4 regions of the Pseudomonas sp. GW821-FHT04C07 genome follow, and region 1 is predicted to be linked to each of the others. Evidence: predicted binding sites of a transcription regulator. Region 1 holds the regulator's gene; each other region holds the start of a gene.
The links. The regulator FliA, encoded in region 1, starts transcription of late flagellar genes. The targets are predictions, from matches to a motif close to CTAAAGTTTNNNNNNNNNNNGCCGNTAA.
Positions count from the first base shown of each region.

Region 2: the regulator FliA is predicted to act here: its motif matches at 1,092-1,119, upstream of motA (flagellar motor stator protein MotA).
Region 3: the regulator FliA is predicted to act here: its motif matches at 915-942, upstream of flgM (flagellar biosynthesis anti-sigma factor FlgM).
Region 4: the regulator FliA is predicted to act here: its motif matches at 936-963, upstream of AC07UI_RS11000 (methyl-accepting chemotaxis protein).

Region 1 is NZ_JBWKTM010000011.1:142,936-145,136, forward strand. It holds gene AC07UI_RS20445 (chemotaxis response regulator CheY) at 12-383, opposite strand; gene fliA (RNA polymerase sigma factor FliA) at 550-1,290, opposite strand; gene fleN (flagellar synthesis regulator FleN) at 1,287-2,117, opposite strand.
Region 2 is NZ_JBWKTM010000008.1:67,714-69,914, reverse strand. It holds gene motB (flagellar motor protein MotB) at 1-169, opposite strand, end outside; gene motA (flagellar motor stator protein MotA) at 173-1,024, opposite strand; gene AC07UI_RS16090 (HDOD domain-containing protein) at 1,190-2,201, shown strand, end outside.
Region 3 is NZ_JBWKTM010000009.1:24,505-26,705, reverse strand. It holds gene flgA (flagellar basal body P-ring formation chaperone FlgA) at 67-828, shown strand; gene flgM (flagellar biosynthesis anti-sigma factor FlgM) at 979-1,305, shown strand; gene AC07UI_RS17335 (flagella synthesis protein FlgN) at 1,354-1,821, shown strand; gene AC07UI_RS17330 (flagellar brake protein) at 1,913-2,201, shown strand, end outside.
Region 4 is NZ_JBWKTM010000005.1:54,653-56,853, forward strand. It holds gene AC07UI_RS10995 (tellurite resistance TerB family protein) at 102-824, shown strand; gene AC07UI_RS11000 (methyl-accepting chemotaxis protein) at 999-2,201, shown strand, end outside.

The DNA of each region.
Region 1 (2,201 bases):
GGCTCCGCATATCAACCGATGCGTTCGAAGATTTTTTCGATCTTCTCTTTCAGCGCCTGAGCCGTGAATGGTTTGACCACATAGCCGTTCACGCCGGCCTGAGCGGCTTCGATGATTTGCTCGCGCTTGGCTTCGGCCGTCACCATCAACACCGGCAGGTGCTTGAGCTTTTCATCGGCACGCACGTGGCGCAGCAAGTCGATACCGGTCATGCCGGGCATGTTCCAGTCCGTTACCAGAAAGTCGATGCTCCCGCTGTTGAGGACCGGAATCGCGGTAGTACCATCATCCGCCTCGACCGTGTTGGTGAACCCAAGGTCACGCAACAGGTTTTTTATGATCCGCCGCATCGTTGAGAAGTCATCAACGATGAGGATTTTCATGTTCTTGTCCAATTCGACCTCCAAGCAGTCTTAAAACGCGCCCAGCACCTGAACGCGCCATTCAATCAATTCGGCGTAACACTCAACGGTTGCATGGAGCACAACGGGCCGTGACCGGTGCGGCTACGCCATACCAGCCTCGTTCGCAGTGTCCCCACACTGCCTGTCAGCGCGCTCGCCACTCCCCCAAACGCCCCCGTAAACGGGCCGCGCACTGGCTGTGTAACTGGCTGACCCGCGATTCGCTGACTCCCAGGACCTCACCGATTTCCTTGAGGTTCAGCTCTTCGTCGTAGTACAGCGCCAACACCAGTCGCTCACGCTCCGGCAAATTGGCAATCGCGTCCGCCAACGCAGCCTGGAAGCGTTCATCTTCCAGATCACGCGACGGCTCGAGATGAGCACTCGCGCCATCCTCGTGCAGCCCTTCATGCTCGCCGTCCTGCAACAGATCGTCGAAGCTGAACAACCGACTACCCAAGGTGTCGTTCAAAATCCCGTAATAATCATCGAGACTCAATTGGAGTTCGGCCGCAACCTCGTGATCTTTAGCGTCACGTCCGGTTTTAGCTTCAATTGAGCGGATTGCGTCACTGACCATCCGGGTATTGCGGTGTACCGAACGTGGAGCCCAGTCACCTTTACGCACTTCATCGAGCATCGCGCCACGAATGCGGATCCCCGCATAAGTCTCGAAACTCGCGCCCTTGCTGGCGTCGTATTTGGTCGACACTTCCAGCAAGCCGATCATCCCGGCCTGGATCAGATCCTCGACCTGAACACTGGCTGGCAGGCGTGCCAGCAAGTGGTAGGCAATACGCTTGACCAGTGGCGCATAGCGCTCGATCAGCTCGTACTGGCTGTCACGTGCCGACGCCTTGTAGAGGTTGTACCCGCTGGCGCTCATAGCACCGGCCCTGCCGTTTGATGCACCAGCCGCTCGACGAAGAATTCCAGATGCCCGCGTGGATTGGCAGGCAGCGGCCAGGTATCGACTTTCTGAGCAATGGCTTTGAACGCCAGGGCGCACTTCGAACGAGGGAAGGCCTCATAGACCGCACGCTGCTTTTGCACAGCCTTGCGCACACACTCGTCGTAGGGAACCGCACCGACGTACTGCAAGGCCACGTCCAGGAAGCGATCCGTGACCTTGGTCAACTTGGCGAACAGATTGCGACCTTCCTGCGGGCTCTGCGCCATGTTGGCGAGCACACGGAAGCGGTTCATGCCATGGTCACGATTGAGCAATTTGATCAGGGCATAGGCATCGGTGATCGAGGTCGGCTCGTCGCAGACCACCAGCAGCACTTCCTGGGCCGCGCGAACAAAACTGACAACCGAATCACCAATACCGGCGGCGGTGTCGATCACCAGCACGTCGAGGTTGTCGCCGATATCGCTAAAGGCCTGGATCAGGCCGGCATGTTGGGCCGGGCTCAGATGCACCATGCTCTGCGTACCGGATGCTGCCGGGACGATGCGAATGCCGCCTGGCCCCTGAAGCAGTACATCGCGCAACTCACAACGCCCCTCGACCACATCGGCCAGAGTGCGTTTGGGTGTCAGTCCCAACAGAACGTCGACGTTCGCCAGCCCCAGATCGGCATCCAGCAGCATGACGCGCCGGCCGAGCTCAGCTAGAGCCAGGGACAAGTTCACTGACACGTTAGTCTTCCCGACGCCACCTTTGCCGCCGGTCACCGCAATCACCTGTACGGGATGCATGCTGCCCATGTTCTTTCTATACCTTGTCTTACTTAGACGGAGGCCACATAACTGGCTGCGCGTTCACCACTGAAACAATGCATGGCAGACCAT
Region 2 (2,201 bases), on a different contig from region 1:
CGATGGCGATCTTCTGTTCCGGGGTCGCCGTGGACAACAGCCACAACACCAGGAAGAACGCCATCATCGCCGTCGCGAAGTCAGCGAAGGCGATTTTCCAGGCGCCTCCGTGATGTCCGCCGGCGTAGCGCTTGACGCGCTTGATGATAATCGGTTGATTATTTTCCATGACTTAGCGACCGCGAACCGCTTGTTCCAGCTCTGCGAAGCTAGGACGGTGCGCCGGGTACAGAACCTTGCGCCCGAACTCCACTGCCAGCGACGGCGGCATGCCGGAGGCCGAAGCCACCAGTGAAGCCTTGATGGCCTCGTAGACGTTCAGTTCTTCCTTGGCGTCGTGGGCCAGCGAATGAGCCAGCGGGCCGAAGAAGCCGTAGGCCGCGAGAATACCGAAGAAGGTACCGACCAGCGCCGCACCGACGTGCATGCCGATAGCTTTCTGGTCACCTTCGCCGAGAGAGGCCATGGTCACCACGATACCCAATACCGCCGCGACGATACCGAAACCGGGCATGGCATCGGCGATACCGTTGACCGCGTGAGAAGGATGCTCCAGATCTTCTTTCAGACTGAACAATTCCATGTCGAACAAGCCTTCAAGCTCATGGGGGGCCATGTTGCCGGAGGACATGATGCGCAAGTAATCACAGATGTACGCGGTCATGCGTTGATCTTTGAGCACGGCCGGGTACTTGGCGAAGATCGGGCTGGCGGCTGCATCTTCGATGTCGCTTTCAATCGCCATCATGCCTTCGCGACGGCTCTTGTTGAGGATCTCGTAGATCAGGCCCAGCACCTCCAGATAGAAGGTGTGAGTGAAACGCGAACTGAACATCCTCAGGGCTTTCTTGAGGACGTGCAGCGTCATGTAACCGGGGTTGGCCTGGAGGAACGCACCGAAGGCTGCACCACCAATGATCACGACCTCGAAAGGCTGAATCAGGGCGGCAATTTTGCCGTGGGAGAGCACGTATCCGCCGAGCACGCTCGCGAATACGACAATGATGCCGATGATTTTAGCCATAGTAGGAGAGTACTTATTGAGTCGGGTTCAAGGTCATATTCGGAAGTTAATAAAACTCTTCTTCTACTTATCGGCAAAACTGCGCCAGACTATAGCCCGATAAGGCGAAAAGCCAGTTTGCCCCCTTCTGGGCGTGTTAATTGTGAATGATGATCGCGCCCAGCCATGATTAATGAAACGACAGTCCCAACTGCAAAACCCAAGACCCTCGAAGGCTGGATAAAGCTCCTCGACGCCGTGTCTTTGCCGGTGCCGCAAACCAGTCATGACCGGGTGTGCAAAGCCATCGCCGATAACCGCAGTTCGATGCGCGATATCGCCGAGCTCATGCAAGAAAGTCCCGCACTGGCCCTCAGCGTAATTCGCGAAGCCAACCGCCACACCCACGGAAACATGACCGAACCGGCCGAAAACCTTGAGATCGCGATCAATCGTCTCGGTTTGAAGCGCACCGAACAATTGCTCGCGCGCCTGCCAGCCTTGCCCCAGGAAGCAATCCCGATCGCCTTGCGGCAATTGCAACTGATCAGCCAGCACGCCACACAACAGGCCAACGGCCTGTTCGCCAGCCGCCTGGCGCGTCTGTGGCAAGACATCCATTGGGGCAGCTTGCTGTTCCTTTCGCCGCTCTGGCCATTGACGCTGACGCATCCGCAATTGCTGGAAGAGTGGGAGCTGAGGGTGATTCACAAGGGCGAGTCAGCGCGCAAGGTCGAACAGCAATTGTTCGGTGTGCGCCTGCTGGAATTGTGCCTGGCGCTTGTCGAAGTCTGGCGCTTGCCGGTCTGGGTTGCGCAGGGCTATCGCTTGTTGATCAACGAGCAGCGGGAATTGGTCAAGGTTCTGCACATCGCCCGTGACAGCGATCACCCTTTGCGTCAGCAACAGCGACTGGACGCCGACCCTGCCTTGCGCCGCTGGCTGAATCAGCCGGCCAACACCGTGCTGCTGGCCAACGGCCTGGCGCTGTCGGCTCAGCATGCCTGGGACAGTCCGCACAATATGCGCTGGCAGTACTTGACCGGCCTTTATCTGCAAGTACCGATGGACGAACTTCAGCAGCAACTGCACCAGCAAGCCGCACAGAGTGCACGCAACCATACAATGCCCGACCTCTGGCACCCGGCCCAAGCGTTGCTCTGGCCCTGGAACACACGCCGCATTCATCGCGCCCTGC
Region 3 (2,201 bases), on a different contig from region 1:
ACACCAACGCTTAAGATCCGATGCACATTCATCACTAAACGGCACGGGGCTTGCTTTTTAACTGCTATGAACGCAAAAACGACATTTTTCCGACACCTGACATCAACGTATCGCAAATTGCTTTGCGCGTTGTCAGCGTTGTGCTTTTTCACCGCTGGCAGCCCTGCCGTTGCTGACCCGGTTACCTTGCCTGATCTGCTTATCGGCGTCACTCAAGGCTTTCTTGAATTCACCGTAGAAGATTATCTGGCAACCAGCCACACCGAAGGACGCTACGAAATTCAGGTCAATCAACTCGACCCTCGCTTGCGCATGCCGCTATGCGACAAGGAATTGACAGCGACGCTGGAAAGTCCGGCTCAGCCTTTGGGCCACGTAATCGTAAAGGTGCGTTGCGATGGCGCCTCGCCCTGGACCGTCTTCGTTCCCGCTCAAGTGCGCCTGTTTCGAGAGGTCGTTACCACCACTCGCCCACTTAAACGCGCCGGCATCATCGAACCTGAGGACGTCATCCTGCGCGAGCGCGACATCAGCCTGATCAATCAGGGTTATCTGACGTCGGTCGATCAGGCCATCGGTCAGAAACTCGTCCGACCAATGGTCAGCGATCAGGTCATTACCCTTGTCCACATGGAACAGGCGGAGGTCGTTCGCAAAGGCGATCAAGTGGTGATATCCGTTCGCAGCGGTACGCTCAATGTGCGAATGCCCGGCGAAGCGTTGTCCAACGGCGGTCTGAGCGAACAGATCAGGGTCAAGAATCTGAACTCTCAACGGGTAATCAAAGCGCGCGTGACCGCGCCGGGCCAGGTGGACGTCGCCATGTAGGGAACTGGCGCTGCACTCAGGCGTTCCCTAAACTGTGCCTCAAGCAAGGCAGGTGCCGACTCGCGCCGGCTCATCGAAAATTGAGCCTAAAGTTTTACCGGGTATGGCCGAAAACATGGCAAGCGTCCAAATACCCAGAGGTTTTCTATCATGGTCATCGATTTCAGCCGTTTAAACAGCTCCCCCTCACCCACAGGCAGTACGCGTACCAGCGGCAGCAAGGAAACCGGCGACGCCGGCAAATCCGCGCCGGTGATTACCCCGGCCGAACAGGCCAGTACCAGCCAAAGCGGGGAGTCGGTTCACCTCAGTAATGAGGCTCAACAGTTGCAGAAGGTCACTGACACGCTGCGCGATCAACCTGCTGTCGACAAAGCCCGCGTGGCCGAGTTGAAGCAAGCGATTGCCGATGGCAGCTATAAAGTCGACAGCAACCGTGTAGCCAGCAAACTGCTCAACTTCGAAGCCCAGCGCTAGCCAAAGGCCTGCGCCAGGCTTTTGGACGCTTAAAACCCAAGGCCAGCCATGCACGACACAAATTTACTGCAACTGATCACTGACGATTTTGCTCCAGCTCAACAGTTGCTGGAGTTGCTGCAAACCGAGGCCCTCGCTTTGCACGGTCGCGACATGCCACTGCTCGAAGATATTCTCGCGCAGAAACAGGCGCTGATCATTTTGCTTGAACAGCATGGGCGTTTACGCAGCCAGATCCTCATCAGCCTGAACCTGCCGGCCAGTCGAAGCGGCCTGGAACGACTTGCAGAGCAATCGTCCATTGGCGATCAACTGCTGTCTCAGAGCGACGAACTCAATCAGCTTCTGGCCAACTGCCAGGCAGCCAACGAACTCAACGGTCGTTCGATCCAGATCCAGCAAGCCACCACCGCCAATCAGTTGAAGATCCTCACCGGTGGCGAACCTCCTGCCCTTTATGATGCCCGCGGATCAACCTCCAAGCTTGCGAAGCCCCGCCCACTTAGTCAGGCTTGAATTCAGAGATGAGCGCTCTATCAAGACGCGAAACATGCTGGCAAAATGCCGGCTCTTGCGTGTGTCGTATTTGTCTGGAGATTGATGAACCGTGTTCAATGCCTTAAACGCAGAAGATGCTCCGCAGCCACCAAAGGCGCTCACTACCCCTTTGGAAATTGCCGCCAATCTGCGGTTGCTGCAAGAGAGCCATGATCCACTGATCATCACTTTTCATGAGCGCACCCAGCGCTTTCAGAGCTATCTGGTCGAAGTCGATCGAGACAGCACCATGATCGCCCTGGACGAGATGATTCCTCGCGATGGCGAACGCTTTCTGCTCAATGGCGAAGCGTTTCGCGTCGAAGGTTTCCACGACGGCGTGCGGATTGCCTGGGAAA
Region 4 (2,201 bases), on a different contig from region 1:
CAAGCAACATCTGGAAGCATTCTCGCCACGTGGAGGAGGGCGCTTCGATCTACGCTGTGGGCCTCAATGATCTGGTTAACCCCCGGTTTTGGAGGTGGCAAATGAATACACGCAGATTGCTCGATCAGTTGCTCAAGTCCGGTCAGGACATATTGCAAAACAAGGCCGGCGGCACTCAGAACAAATCGGTATCGGATAACGGCGCACTGGGCAGCTTGCTCGGCGGCAGTTCGGGCGGGCTTGGCAGTTTGCTCTCAGGCGTTGGTGGCGGCGCGCTGGCGGCGGGCGCGATGGGGCTGTTGCTGGGAAACAAAAAAGCCCGCAAGTTTGGCGGCAAGGCACTGACCTACGGCGGTCTCGCCGCGTTGGGCGTTTTGGCCTACAAGGCATACGGCAATTGGCAGGCACAGCAGGCTGGCGCACCACAGGCTGAGCCGCAAACCGTCGACCGCTTGCCGGCAGCGCAAGTTGAATTGCACAGCCAGGCGATCCTCAAGGCGCTGGTCGCTGCCGCCAAGGCCGACGGCCATGTCGATGAACGCGAGCGAGCGCTGATCGAGGGCGAATTCACCAGGCTGGACAACGATCAGGACCTGCAACGCTGGCTGCACGCCGAACTCAACAAACCCCTGGACCCGGCCGATGTCGCCCGCGCCGCCAGCACCCCGGAAATGGCCGCCGAGATGTACATCGCCAGCGTGATGCTGGTGGATGAAGAGAACTTCATGGAGAAGTCCTATCTGGATGAACTGGCGCGCCAGCTCAAGCTTGAGCCAGGCTTGAAAGCCGAACTGGAGAAACAGGTGCGCCAGGTTTCGCTGTGATCAGAGAAAGCGGGGGAATCGAAAGGATCGTCACTTTCTGCCCCACAGTAGCCATCCAGAGCAGATGCTGACTTTCTTCACCCTGGGTGAGACGTGGTGCGCAACCCACTGCTAAATGATGAGCCGCCCTCGGCTATACTCCCCTCCATTTGAATGCCCCCCCGAGGATTGACTGTGAAGAACTGGACGTTGCGCCAACGCATTTTGGCGAGCTTTGCGGTAATTATCGCCATCATGTTGCTGATGGTCATGGTCTCGTTCTCCAGTCTGCTGAAGATCGAGACCAGCGAGGAAACGGTCCGAACGGACGCTGTTCCTGGGGTGTATTACAGTTCGATGATTCGCAGCGCCTGGGTCGACAGCTACGTCCTGACCCAGCAGATCGTTGGCCTCTCCGGACATCGGGACATCAGCGCTGCTGACCAGGCGTTGTACAAGAGCTTCGAAGAGCGCTTGAAGGCGGAGATGGATAACTATCGCAGAACCGTCTTCGACTCGGACGATCGTGCCTCTTTCGACGAGTTTGAAGTGCGTCATCAAGCGTTCGATCAGACACTGAAGAACGTCATCGATCTCTATCAGCGCAAAGAATACGAACAGGCTCGCCTCGCGCTGGAGAATGAACTGACGCCTGCGTGGATCGCTGGCCGCAAGCATTTGAACGGCATGATTGACCGCAATCGTGATCAGGCGGGTAATGCCACCGGGGCTATCGGTTCCGCGGTAACCGCAGCAAAAATCAGTATGGGCGTCTCTTTACTGATCGCGGTAATCGCTGCCGGTCTGTGCGGTCTGCTGCTGATGCGCGCAATCATGGCGCCGATGAACCGGATCGTGCAGATCCTCGACATCATGCGTACGGGGGACTTGAGCAGGCGCTTGAATCTGGAGCGCAAGGACGAATTCGGTGCCGTAGAAACCGGCTTCAACGACATGATGACCGAGCTTACTTCTCTGGTTTCCCAGGCCCAGCGCTCTTCGGTGCAGGTCACTACCTCGGTTACGGAAATTGCCGCCACCTCCAAGCAGCAGCAGGCTACTGCGACAGAGACCGCTGCCACCACCACGGAAATCGGCGCCACTTCGCGAGAAATCGCTGCGACATCGCGCGATCTGGTGCGCACCATGACCGAAGTTTCTACCGCCGCCGACCAGGCTTCGGTGCTGGCTGGTTCTGGTCAGCAAGGCCTGGCCCGCATGGAAGACACCATGCGCTCGGTGATGGGGGCGGCCGATCTGGTCAACGCCAAACTGGCGATCCTCAATGAGAAGGCCGGCAACATCAATCAGGTGGTGGTGACCATCGTCAAGGTCGCCGACCAGACCAACCTGCTGTCCCTCAACGCTGCGATCGAAGCCGAGAAGGCCGGTGAATAT